Regions from separate parts of the Micromonospora sp. DT231 genome, predicted to be linked through region 3. Evidence: riboswitches for the same ligand, from Rfam matches in the RefSeq annotation. Region 3 holds a riboswitch; each other region holds the start of a gene.
The links. A riboswitch is a leader RNA that binds a small molecule or an ion and turns the genes downstream of it on or off. The one in region 3 is predicted to bind cyclic di-AMP.
Positions count from the first base shown of each region.

Region 1: linked by a shared signal. The riboswitch ahead of ACPXBU_RS33685 (coiled-coil domain-containing protein) and the one ahead of ACPXBU_RS09575 (C39 family peptidase) in region 3 are both predicted to bind cyclic di-AMP.
Region 2: linked by a shared signal. The riboswitch ahead of ACPXBU_RS31140 (coiled-coil domain-containing protein) and the one ahead of ACPXBU_RS09575 (C39 family peptidase) in region 3 are both predicted to bind cyclic di-AMP.
Region 4: linked by a shared signal. The riboswitch ahead of ACPXBU_RS06230 (NlpC/P60 family protein) and the one ahead of ACPXBU_RS09575 (C39 family peptidase) in region 3 are both predicted to bind cyclic di-AMP.

Region 1 is NZ_JBNCNO010000021.1:49,362-52,534, forward strand. It holds gene ACPXBU_RS33680 (carbonic anhydrase) at 1-392, shown strand, start outside; gene ACPXBU_RS33685 (coiled-coil domain-containing protein) at 457-1,476, opposite strand; cyclic di-AMP (ydaO/yuaA leader) riboswitch at 1,481-1,611, opposite strand; gene ACPXBU_RS33690 (YibE/F family protein) at 1,778-3,151, opposite strand.
Region 2 is NZ_JBNCNO010000017.1:80,751-83,923, forward strand. It holds gene ACPXBU_RS31135 (hypothetical protein) at 1-273, opposite strand, end outside; gene ACPXBU_RS31140 (coiled-coil domain-containing protein) at 596-1,663, opposite strand; cyclic di-AMP (ydaO/yuaA leader) riboswitch at 1,669-1,800, opposite strand; gene ACPXBU_RS31145 (cation diffusion facilitator family transporter) at 1,912-2,829, opposite strand; gene ACPXBU_RS31150 (HelD family protein) at 2,934-3,173, opposite strand, start outside.
Region 3 is NZ_JBNCNO010000003.1:303,944-307,116, reverse strand. It holds gene ACPXBU_RS09585 (hypothetical protein) at 1-132, opposite strand, end outside; gene ACPXBU_RS09580 (alpha/beta fold hydrolase) at 191-937, opposite strand; gene ACPXBU_RS09575 (C39 family peptidase) at 1,071-1,919, opposite strand; cyclic di-AMP (ydaO/yuaA leader) riboswitch at 2,152-2,293, opposite strand; gene ACPXBU_RS09570 (hypothetical protein) at 2,578-3,173, opposite strand, start outside.
Region 4 is NZ_JBNCNO010000002.1:308,454-311,626, forward strand. It holds gene ACPXBU_RS06225 (N-acetylmuramoyl-L-alanine amidase) at 1-765, opposite strand, end outside; cyclic di-AMP (ydaO/yuaA leader) riboswitch at 1,001-1,136, shown strand; gene ACPXBU_RS06230 (NlpC/P60 family protein) at 1,204-2,190, shown strand; gene dcd (dCTP deaminase) at 2,253-2,831, opposite strand; gene ACPXBU_RS06240 (pyridoxamine 5'-phosphate oxidase family protein) at 2,931-3,173, shown strand, end outside.

The DNA.
Region 1 (3,173 bases), on a different contig from region 3:
TGACGGTCCTCGGCACCCCGCTCGTGGTGGTGCTCGGCCACGACTCGTGCGGGGCGGTGCAGGCGGCGCGGGAGTCCTCCGCGACGGGCACCCAACCTCCCGGGCACCTGGGCGCGGTGGTCGATGCCGTGCTGCCCAGTCTGCGCAGGGCCGAGGCCGAGGGTGTGCACGACATCGACGGCATCGTCGACATCCACATCGCGCAGACCGTCGAGACGCTGCTCCGGCAGTCGCCCGTGCTGGCCGACGAGGTGGCGCAGGGGCGGTGCGCGGTGGTGGGCGTGTCGTACCGCCTCGCCGCCGGAGTCGTACGCCCGGTGGCGGCCGTCCCGGCCGGCTTCGCGTCGCTCGACGTGCCGACCGGGTCGGCCGACCCGGCCACGGCCGCCTAGGGGCTGACACGTCGAGGGCCGCCCCGCGTGGTGCGGAGCGGCCCTCGACGAAGGATCCGGTGGGTCAGAGCAGCGACATGTGCACGTGGTCGGTGTGGTTCGACGGCCCGCTGTACGACTTCCAGCCGCTCGCCGGGAACCAGATCTGCCGGTTCCAGATCACGTAGTAGATGCCGAGCCGGTCGGCGTTACGGATGAGGAAGGCGGCGACGTTGTTGCCGTACATCCGGGTGTCGTTGTTGTGCCACGGGGCGAAGCCGCTCTTCTGCAGCGACCAGTCGCAGGCGCGGCCCTTCGGGTGCTCCCACGGCCCGCCGGAGCGGTAGCAGCCGACGAACCGGTTGAAGCCGGCCGCCTTGACCTCCTTGTACGCGTGCAGCGTGCGTGGCGTGATGCAGCCGGACGTGGTCGGGTCGTTCTCGCTGCAGGACTGTGCCTTCCAGTCACCGTCGGCGGTGCGGCCCGGCCCGATCTTGGCGACCTTCGAGGTGGCGTCCACCAGGCCGCCGGTGAAGCCCTTGCCGCCGACCAGGGAGAGCGCCTTGTCGGCCTCGGTCTTCCGCTTGGCCATCACGGCGGTCTGCTTCTGTTGCTCGCGGACCTCGGTGTCGAGGAGCAGCTTGGCCTGCTCGGCGCGGGACTTCACCGCGTTGACCTCGGCGAGCTTGTTCTCGTTCACCATGTTGATCTCGTCGAGCATCGCGGCACGTTGGACGAACGTGTCCGGAGCGTCGCTTTCGAGCAGCATCGCCAGCGCGCCGATCCGACCGGTCCGGTACGACTGGGCGGCGATCTCCCCGACCTGTGGCGCCAGCGCGTCCAGGTCGGCCTTGGCCCGGTCCACCTCAAGCGCCAACTCGAGCTGCCGCTTCTTGGACTTGTCCAGTCTGGACTTGGCGGCGGAGTAGTCGCGGTTGGCCTGCTCGATGACGTCGTTGAGCAGCTGGGGCTCGCCGTCCTCCTCGTGCCCGGACGGCGTGGGGGTCGTCGGGGCGGCGTGGGCCGGGAGGGGCCCGGCGAGCACGGTCAGTGCGGCGATCACGGCCACCACGGGTGTCATCCAGCGGCGTAGGGGTGCCGTCACAATGTTCCCTTCCGTCGACCGCCGACCGGGTTAGCTGACGGGTTCGGGGCGGAAGTGGCCCCTACCGCTGACGCGGATTCACCCCACACACCTGGGTCCCCGGCTCGCCGGTTGGCGATTGGGCGGTGGCACCGCAGGCGCCGCTTCGCGCCTTCATCGGTAACCGGCAGCGAGGTTACCCGAGAGTCGACTGGGTGAGCTACGCCTGGATGCCGACCAAAAGTGTCATTTCGCCATAGCGGTGGGTAACCAGTGACGCGGTTCTCAGGTGGGGGACCCGATCTGGTCACGCTGAGGAGTGTCACCATGCCGTATCCGTGCTCCTGTTCGACTCCGGCCACCCGTCGGTGGCGGTGGATGGGCGCCGGGTCCGCGTCTGGTCCGGCTCGTCGGGTTGCCGCGATCGCGGCGCGTTGAGGGCGGCCAGCGCCTCCGCCCGGTCGTCCGCCCGGGGGCGCGACCGGGTGGCATCGACGGGCGGCGTGGTGTCGGCGCGCCCGGCCGCGGTCACGATCGCGGCCAGTCCGGTGGTCAGCGGCACGGCGGCGATCAGCCCGAGTGTCGCGACCGCGCTGCGGACGATCTCCTGCGCGAGGAACTCGCTGGTGAGGAGCTGCCCGATCGGCCGCGCGTCGGCGGTGAGCAGGAGCAGCAGGGGCAGCGACGCGCCCGCGTACGCCAGCACGATCGTGTTGACGGTGGAGGCGATGTGCGCCCGGCCGACACGTGTCGCCGCACGGTAGAGCTGCCTGCGGGTCAGCCCGGGATTGGCGTTCGCCAGCTCGGTGACGGTGGCCGCCTGGGTGACCGTCACGTCGTCGAGCACCCCGAGCGACCCGATGATGATCCCGGCGAGCAGCAGGCCGTGCAGGTCCACGTCACCCTGGAACATCGACAGAGTCGTCGCGTCCTCGCTGCCGAAGCCGGTGAGGTGCGTTGCCCCGGTGGCGATGGTGGCGAGCGCGCCGGTCAGCACCAGGCTGCCCAGGGTGCCGAGCACCGCGACCGAGGTCTGCGCGGTGACGCCGTGGGTCAGATAGAGCACCACGAACATGATCAGGGCGGCGCCGACCACCGCCACCAGGAGAGGTGACCGGCCGGCGCCGATGCCCGGCAGCACGAAGGTGAGCAGGATGGCGAAGCTGGCCGCCAACCCGGCGAGCGCGGCCAGCCCCCGCCACCGGCCGAACGCGACGATCGCGGCGGCGAAGACCACCGCCAACCACACAAGTGGGGTGCCGCGCTGGTGCTCGGCGATGTTCCAGTTACTGAGCGTGGGATCGGTCGGGTCGGTCAACTCGACAAGGACGACCTCGTCGCCGACGTCGACCCGTGGCGCGCCCGGGCCGTCGGGCACCGGTGTGCTCACCTGTTGGCCGGCGGCCGGTCCGTCGTCCACCCGGACGTCGACGGTGCCGCACGGCCCGTTGCCGACCCTGGGTGTGCCCTCCGGGCTCGACGGCAGCGGCGGGCACGGTTCGGTCACCACCCTTGTCACCGTGCCGGCGTAGCGCGGCACGTCCGCTCCGCCGTCGGTCCGCGGTGCTCCTCCGCGCGGCCAGAGCAGCGCCGCGGCGACCACTGTGGCGACGAAGAGGGGCACCACGGTCATGACGAGGATCCGTCGCACCCGGGGTGGGGCGGACGGAGCGGGGCGGGCGTGGTCGGAACCCAAGTCGAGACTCCCAACGATCCGG
Region 2 (3,173 bases), on a different contig from region 3:
CACGAGCTTGGCCAGCACCCAGCGGTAGCGCCACAGGCCCCACGGGGTGAGCAGCGCGCTGGCGAGCCCGATCAGCCAGACCACAACGCTCAGCGGCGCGAACAGCACCGTGCCGACCAACGCCGTGACCGGGTAGACCACCGCCGGGTCGGCGCCACGCTGCACGGCGATGCCGAGGGTGAGGAGCACCAGGTCGGCGCCGAGCCAGCCGAGCGAGGTGACCAGGTGCAGGGTGAGGAGCCCCTTGCGGGCGGTGGGAGAAATCCGACGCATACCGCGATGCTGCCCGCCGAGCCGCGCCGGGTCGTCCGACCGCCGACGACATCAGCGGTACGCCCGGCAACGTAGCCCGCCTGCGGCAGGCCGCCCGGCAACCGCCCGCCCGGCGACGTAGCCCGCCTGGCGACAGCCCGCCTGGCGACAGCCCGCCTGGCGACAGCCCGCCCGGCGACAGCCCACCCGGGCGACGACGTCACCCGACGCCACGATCAACACGACATCGCCGACTCCGGGGTAACCCGTGGTCCGGATACCCCGGAGTCGGCGATCGCGCGTGGATCAACCCCGGCTCGGGCCGGGCCACCCGTCGGGTGGGTCAGTAGACCGACAGGTGCACGTGGTTGGTGTGGTCGGTGGAGGGGGTGCCACCCGCGCCGCTGTACGACTTCCACCCGCTGCTGGGCAGCCAGATCTGCCGGTACCAGATCACGTACAGCACGGCGAGCTGGTCGGCGTTGCGGATGAAGTACGCGGCCAGGTTGTTGCCGTACGTCTTGTCGCCGCCGGTGGCGTTGCCGCCGAAGCCGCTCGCCTGCGCGGCGAAGTCGCAGGCCCGGCCCTTGGGGTGTTCACCGGAGCCGCTGGGGCGGTGACAGGAGACGTACCTGGTGAAGCCCGCGGCCTTGGCCTGGTTGAGCGCGTGCAGGGTGCGCGGGGTGATGCAGCCGCTGGCGGGCGTGGGGTCGTTGACGCTGCACGACTCGGATGGCCACGAGCCGTCGGAGTTGCGCGGCGCCGCCTTCGCGTTGGCGCTGGAGGTGCCCCGGTTGGAGCCGGTGTCGGCGGTGGTCTTCGGCTTGGGGGTGTTGGCCACGGTCAGGGCCCGTTCGGCCTGGTCCTTGCGCTTGGCCATCACCGTGACCTGCTTGCGTTGTTCGACGATCTCGCCGTTCAGGGCGGCCCGGGTGCGACTGGCCTGGTCCTTGGTGGCGAGCAGGTCGCGCAGCACCCGGTCCTCGTTGGCGGCCACCGCGTCCAGCGCGGCGGCCCGGTCCATGAAGCCCTCCGGGCTGCTGCTGTTGAGCAGGGCCGACACCACGCCGAGCCGTCCGGTGCGGTACGCCACGCCGGCGATCTGGCCGACCTTGCCGTCGCGCTGGGCAAGCTCGACCTCGATCTCCTTCAGCTGCGTGGCGAGCTGCTGCTGCCGTTTGACGGAGGTGTCCAGAGCGCGTTTCGCGTCCAGGTAGCCCTTGCTGGCGGCCTCGAGTTGGGCGCGTAGCGAGGGGGTGCCGCCCTCCTCGTCGGAGTCGGGTGCGGCGGCGGCCCGCAGGCCGGTCGGGGGAGCGGCCGAGGCGGTGCCGGCCGGGAGCGCGACGCCGAGGGCGATCATCGCGACGATCAGGGCCGCCAGTCGGGCGGCGGGTGGTCGTGCTGGTGCCACTGCGCATGTCCTTCCGTCAGCCGCCGACCGGGTTAGCTGACGGGTTCGGGACGGAAGATCCCTACCGCTGACGCGGATGCACCCCAGGAACGTGGTTCCCCGGTTCGCCCGGTTGGGCGATTAGGCGGCGACCGCCACCGGCGCCTGGAGGGCGCCGCCTGGTGGAGGCCGGGACCGAGCCTACCGGTGCCGGTGGGGCTGCTGCAGCCGATGTGACAGACGGTGCGTGCGTCGTCACGAGAATGCTGTCACCACTCGATCGAGCCGCAGGCGCCGGGGGCGGCGCCGGGCTCGATCTGCAACGTCGCGTGCTCGATCCGGAAGTCGTCGTGCAGGGCGGTACGCGCCGCGGTGAGCACCGTGCCGACCTCGGCGCCGGGTGCCATGGTCAGGTGCGCCGAGGCCACCTCCATGCCCGAGGTGAGCGTCCAGACGTGCAGGTCGTGCACCTCGACCACCCCGGGGACCGCGGCCAACCGGTCGTGCACGGCGGTCACCTGGAGGTGTTCCGGGGCGGCCTGCACAAGGATCCGGACGGCGGCGCGGGCCAGCCGCCAGGTGCGCGGCAGGATGAACGCGCCGATGGCGACCGCGACGAGTGGGTCGGCCCACCACCAGTCGGTGACAGTGATGAGCAGCGCCGCGCCGATCACGCCGAGTGAGCCGAGCAGGTCGCCGAGCACCTCCAGGTAGGCCCCCTGCAGGTTGATGCTCTCCCGGGCTCCGGCGCGGAGCAGGGCGAAGGCGGCGACGTTCGCGAGTAGGCCGAGCACGGCCACCGCGAGCATCGGGCCGGCGATGACCTGGTGCGGGTCGCCGAAGCGGCGGATCGCCTCGATCACCACGTAGATCGCGACGCCGGAGAGCAGGACGGCGTTGGCGAGCGCGGCGAGCACCTCGAGTCGGTAGAGCCCGAAGGTGCGCTGCGGGTCGGTGGTGGCCCGCCGGGTCGCGGTGATCGCGGCGAGCGCCATCCCGATGCCGAGCACGTCGGTGAACATGTGCCCGGCGTCGGAGAGCAGGGCGAGTGAGCCGGTGCGCAGGGCGGCCACCGCCTCGACCACCATCAGGGTGGCGAGCAGCCCGAACGCCGCCCAGAGCCGGCCCCTGTGCTGGTGTGCGGCATTGGCGACCGACCCATGGTGGTGGTCATGACCTGCGCCCACGAGATCCACCTTCCGCCGCCGGTTGGGGCCGGGTCAAATGTATGCTCACATCGCTATGTATGCAAGTGTGGCGTAGGCCGCTGGTCCGCGGGCGATGCCCCGGATCAGCCGGTCGGATCGATCGTGGTGAGTCGTTGCGTGGCCCGGGAGAGCGCCACGTAGAGAGTGCGTACCCCGGCACCCGGATCCGCCCGGATCTCGCTCGGGGCGACAAGCACGACACCGTCGTACTCCATGCCCTTGGCCTCCAGGCTGGTCACCACCTGGAGGCGCGGCGCGCCGAGCGCGTCGAGCCAGCCGGCGACCTCGTCGCGGCGGGGGACCGGCGTGATCACGCCGACCGT
Region 3 (3,173 bases):
GGACGCGGTGAGGCTCACCGCGCCGAGCGACGCGACGAGCGGCCGGCAGCGACGCGCCGCGTCGTCGAGTCGGGTGTCGACGACGTTCAGGCTCACGCTCGTGACCAGGGCTTGCTCGACAGGGGACATCACCGCGGAATGGTAGGCGTCGGGGTGGGGCGGCACTACGGGTTTATCACCCCGACGAAGCTCAGCGGTACGCGTCCAGCAGCGCCAGGACGGCCGCCGGATCCTCCACGTGCGCGTTGTGGCCGAGACCGGGCAGTGTGGCGACCGGTACGCCGTACTCCTTGAGCTGCGCGTCGGTGACCATCGGATCGTGCTCGCCGCGCGCCAGCAGCACCGGCACGTCGATCGCCGCCAGCAGCGCGCTCAGGTCGGGCTCGCCGACGGCGAAGGCGTTCGGATCCATGGCGAGACGCCACCGGCCGTCGACCTGACGGAGGCCAGCGTCCACCACCGGGTGGTCCGGCGGGAGCAGGCCGGCCAGCCCGGAGACACGCAGGTAGCGGCGGGCCGCCTCGGTGCGGCTGGCGAACCAGCTCACCGGGCGGGCGGCCAACTCGGCGGCGCGGTCCAGCTCGGCGGGTGACCAGAGCGCCTTGATCCCCAACCCGACCACCGCGTCCACGGGCATCCCGGCGTCGCGCGCGGCCAACGCGAGGCCGACCACACCACCCAGCGAGTGCCCGAGCACGACGAGACGATCGTCGAGGGCGAGGGCCGGCGCGATCCGCCGGGCGAAACCGGCGAAGGAGTACGACGGCAGCGGCGGCGTCCAGCCGTGGCCGGCGAGGTCCGGTGCCAGCCACCGGCCGGGCCAGTGTCGTTCCAGGTGCGGCGCCCACGGCAACCACACGTCACCGGTCGCCCCCATGCCGTGCAACAGCAGCAGGACCGGCCGTCGACCGGTGTGACCACCCGATTCATCCACCACGGCCGCAGTCTCCCACGGTTCACGGTCCCGGACGAGAGTCGTCGACGGGGGCGTACCCCGGACCGGCGGGAGAGACGCCACGGGCGCCGGCCCCTCGTGAGGGACGGCGCCCGTGGCGGTCAGCGTGCCTGGGTCAGGCGGAGTAGCCCCGGCTGGCGATCCAGTTGGCCAGGTCGATCGTGGTGATCCAGTACGACGGGTCGGACGGGTTCGCCGAGTCGGCGATGCGTACCGTGCGGCCGTTGTCCTTGTAACCCACGACGGCGACGTAGTGCCCCCCGCCGTAGGAGTGCCAGCTGCCGTCGGTGTCGGTGGCGTCCCCGACGACGTTGGCGACCACGCCCCGGCCGTCGGTGATGGCCTTGACGACGTCGGCCTGGAGGCGGTCCATCTGGGCCGGGCTGGGCGCGCCGGCGAACATCCGGGTCCGGTACGGGGAGCCCTTCACCTCGGCGTTGAGCACCCGCGTGGTGTCCTCGGCCGAGTTGGTGCCCATCTCGGTGGTGCCCAGTTCGGCGCCGAGTTCCTCCTGGGTACGGTCGATCCCGGTGGCGCTGAGCGCGTTGCGGGTGGCCGCCGGGCCGCAGTTGTAGTAGGTGTTCTGCGCCTCGTACTCGTAGTCGAGCACCTTTGTCGCCGGCGGCTTCGGCCGCTCCGGCTTGCGGGTCAGGTCCGGGTTGCTGCTCGCCTTGGCGGCGGGCGCGGCGGCGCTGGTGGCCGGGGCGGCGCTCGTCGGCGCGGCGCTGGCCGACGGGGAGGCGTCTCGCACCTCGCCACGGGAGGCGGCGACGTCGCTGCGCATCTCGGCGACAGTGGTCGCGGTGCGCTGGCCGGCCGGCGCGTCGTCGGTGGTGGCGAGCAGGGTGCCGGTGGTGGTGGCGATCACGAGGGCCGCGGCGGAGGCGGCGGCGATCTGGTACGGGCGCTGGGTGGCGATGCGGCGGAGCTGACGCTGCATGGTGTGCTTCACGGGGTCCTCCACGGATCGGGGGGGAGAGCGGCACACCGGGGCCGGGCCGGTATCCGGGCAGGGGCCAGCGCGCGGACGATGGTCCGCGGATGGTGAACCGCTCAGGGGAACACCCGGCGTGGCCGGGCGGTTGGGCGATGACCCGGGGGTCAGCTCACCGTCACGTGACCGATGAGCGGGGGCACCGCTGCGCCGTGGAGGCGAGGGAACAGCCGAGGGGTGGAGAGATGCTGCACGAGGATGGAACTCCTTCCGAGACCGCCTACCGGGTTAGCTGACGGATTCGGGCGGGAAGATCGCCCTACCGCGGGCCGTGGCTCGCGGATTCACCCCGGACTTACTGATGGGTCCCCGGTTCGTTCATCACGATTAAGCGGGTCGGCGCGGCGTCGCCTCTTGCGATCGGTTACCGCACCGGACGGGACGACACTACTGGCCCGTTCACACCCTGCCAAGCCAGGTTCACCTGCGTAAACCCGGATCGGCGCAGCAATTTCTCCGCGTCTGGCCGATGACGTGACTCGATGGGACAAGCGGTTACGGTGACGCCTACGGGCGACAACCGGACAGGTCGCCAAAAGTGCGGCCACAATCCCGGGAACAATCGAGCCGATCGTGCCGGACGCCCGATTTCGGAATGCGGTGAGCGGGCTCACATAACGGATCGAGCTCAACCCGCACGGGCGGGACGCCAGCGTGTCACGACGGCGGGGCGGGCAGCCCCGGGCACCAGCCGGCGGGCCGGTGCCCGGCTGGGCCGCAGCCGGGCCGCTGCCAAAGCCGCCTCCTGGACAAGGGCGCGCGCCGACTCGGCGGCCAGTTCCGCGGCCCGCCAGGCGGCCCGCTCCGCGTCGGCGGCGGCCTGGTGGTCGGCCCGTCGCGCGTCCCGGATCGCCCGGCTGAGCAGCGCTTCCTGCTCGACCGGGTGCCGCCGGGGATCCCAGCCGTGCCGCCGCCCGAACACGTCGCTGAGCTGCGCCATGCTCAGGTCGCCCCGCCAGTACGCCGCCGTCGCCGCACGGTGCAGGTAGCGCTCCCGGGCGGCGTACTCGGCCGGGGTGCGGGGGGTGCCCGGGGTGGGCAGCGCCCCGGATCCCGCGAAGCGGCGCGCGGCGGCGTCCGCCTCGTCGTACCGCGCCCAGGCCCGTTCCGCCTGCTCCTGACTGATCAGCCAGGCATCGCGCCGCCGCTGGGCCGTCCTGGCCGCGCCGGCCGCGGCGACAGCCACCTCCTCGGCGTACCGGCGCCTGTCGACGACCTCGGCCG
Region 4 (3,173 bases), on a different contig from region 3:
GCATTCCAGGCCGTCCGGGCGGTCGAGCCGGCGCAGACCCAGCCGGTCCAGCCAGGAGCGCTGCGGGCGGATCGCGCGGGCCGGCAGCGTGATCCGCTCGCCGACGTCGGTCACCCGCGACGCGCCGGCGCCGATGGTGGTGAAGACCTCGTCGGCGAAGGCCGCCGCGGCGTCCGCGCTGTCCGCGCCGGCGTAGCGGGCCACCGCGCCGTACCAGGTGGCCGGGTCGGTGCCGGCACCGACCGGGGCGCCCAACTCCCGCTGGTACGAGGCCAGGAGTGCGGCCCCGCCCCGGATGTTGACGTCGGCGTCGGTGCGCAGCGCGTCGGGAGTCGCGCCGGTCAGCGCGGCGGCGGCATCCACGGTCTGCGACGCGGCGGCGGGTGGCGCCGGGTCCTGGGCCGTCCGGGGTACGGGTGCCAGCGCGGTACGGGAGTCGTCGCCGCGCGGGTCCTCGGCGCCGGTGTCGTGGTGACCACGCACGGGCAGAGCGGTCACGTGTCGGGCGTCGGTCAGGTGCATGGGGCCGTAGCCGCCGCTGGTGCTGGGTGTGCCGGCGTTGCTGTCCCAGCGGGACTCCAGGTAGGAGACGCCGAGCAGCACGTCGGTCGGTACGCCGTACTCGGCGGCCGCGGCGGCGTACCGCTGCTGGCGGTCGACGGTGGGTGCGGCGGCGTGGGCGGGTGCTCCGACCGCGGTCGCGGCGGCGAGCACGGCGACGGCGAGCAGCGCACGCCGGCCGGGCAGCAGGGTTGGATGGTGCATCGAACCCCCTAGATTTCGCGGGTGTGGATGACGCCACCCTCGCGCCGGCCGGGAGTCCGCGTCAATACCTTTCCATGTGTCGACCTGCCAGGAAATAAATCTTCACGTACGGGTCGGTGATCCTCTCCGATCGGTACGGAGTGTCACGGCCGCACGGGTTGCGGAGCGGTAACAAGCGTCTCTACTCTGGTCATTCGTCGGCCCGATAGCAGCTCCGTCCAGCCCGGGCGGTAACGGACCGACACCGCCGAGTCGTTTCCGAACGAACCGGGGACCCATGTCCCCCGGGGTGAATCCGCAGCCACTGCGGTAGGGCGCCGACTTCCCGCCCGAACCCGTCAGCTAACCCGGTAGGCGGTCAGGAAGAAGGAGTACGGAACCCCGGTGGCACTCCATGCCCCGCGGCCGTCGTCCGAGCGGTCGGCAACAGCCGGCCCGATGTCGATTGCGCCGCGCCCACGCTGGTCCCGCTTCACCACCGCGCTCGCCGCACTGGCCGGCGTCGCCGTCGTCCTGACCGGCAGCGCTACGGCGGCCCACGCCGACCCGTCCGTCGCCGAGATCGAGCGCCAGATCGACGCCGACTGGAACAAACTCGAACCGATCATCGAACAGCACAACGCCACCCGGACCGACCTCGCCGCCAAGCGCAAGCAGGCCCAGGCGCTGGCCGCCCGGATCGCCCCGCTGGAGCGCCAGGTCGACGCCGCGATGGACAAGGTCAGTGCCCTGGCCGTGCGCGCGTACAAGGGTGAGAACGTGCTGACCGTCAACGCGGTGCTGGGCAGCCGGTCACCCAGTGAGGTGGTCGGTCAGCTCGAACTGCTCGACCGCTTCGCGCACAACCAGCAGCAGGACGTCCGCGAGGTGGCCGACCTGCGCGACGAGTTGGCCGGGCAGAAGGCGCCGCTCGACGAGATGGTGGCCCAGCTGACCCGTACCGAGGCCCAGCTGGCGGCGAAGAAGAAGCAGATCAACGAGGAGATCGACAAGCTGCAGAAGCTGCGCCTCAAGGTGTACGGCAGCGGTGGCGGCGGTCCGTTGCGCCCCGCGCCCTGCCCCGGCAGCTATCCCGGTGGCGCCGCCGGCACCGCGGTCAAGTTCGCCTGCGCGCAGATCGGCAAGCCCTACGTCTGGGGTGCCGAGGGTCCGAACTCGTACGACTGCTCCGGACTCATGCTCGCCGCCTGGGCGAAGGCCGGGGTGTCACTGCCGCACAACGCCGCAGCCCAGAGCCGCGTCACCAAGAACGTCAGCAAGGCCGACCTGCGACCTGGCGACCTGGTCTTCTACTACAGCGACATCCACCACGTCGGGATGTACGTCGGTGGCGGCTGGGTGGTGCACGCCTCGCAGGCCGGCGAACCGGTCAAGATGAAGAGGGCCGACGACGGTCAGGTCCACAGCTACGGCCGTCCAGGCTGATCGATCGTGCTGATCGAAGGGCCCGTCGCGATTCGTCGCGGCGGGCCCTCGTCGTCAGCGGTTCAGCGGGTGGGCCAGGTGCGCCAGTGCTGCCAGGCGCGGCTCGGCGTCGGCCCCCGCTGCCCCTGGTATCGCGAGCCGTAGACCGCCGAGCCGTACGGGTGCTCGGCTGGCGAGGAGAGCCGGAAGATGCAGAGCTGCCCGATCTTCATGCCCGGCCAGAGGGTGATGGGCAGGTTCGCCACGTTCGAGAGTTCGAGCGTGACGTGCCCGGAGAAGCCGGGGTCGATGAAGCCGGCGGTGGAGTGCGTGAGCAGCCCGAGCCGCCCCAGTGAACTCTTGCCCTCCAGCCGGCCGGCGAGTTGGTCACCGAGCGAGATGACCTCGAGCGTCGAGGCGAGCACGAACTCCCCGGGGTGCAGCACGAACGGCTCCCCGTCGGGCACCTCGACCGCCGACGTCAGGTCGTCCTGCTGCATCGCCGGGTCGATGTGTGTGTAAAGGTGGTTGTTGAAGACCCGGAACAGCCGGTCCAGCCGCACGTCGATGCTTGAGGGTTGGACCAGGGTGGGCTCGAACGGCTCCAGGCCCAGCGTGCCGGCCTTGATCTCGGAGACCAGGTCGCGGTCGGAGAGCAGCATCGGACCACCATAGCGGCGGCCCGAAAACCCACCGGATTCGGTGCCGGTGACCAGCGCGTCGAGGTCGCTACTCGTACATTTGTTCGATAGAATGCTCGCATGGCTTCCTGGTCCGAATTCGCCGCCGACGAGCCCCGACTCGCCGACGGGATCCGCGTTCTCCTCCAGCAGTACGGGCCGGGCTTCGGCTACCTGGCCACGGTCCGTGCCGACGGCGGGCCCCGGGTCCATCCGGTCTCCCCGGTCATCACCGACGAGGGTCTGTTCTGCTTCATCATCGACTCCCCGAAGCGCCGTGACCTCGAACGCGACGGCCGCTACGCGCTGCACTCGTTCCCCCCG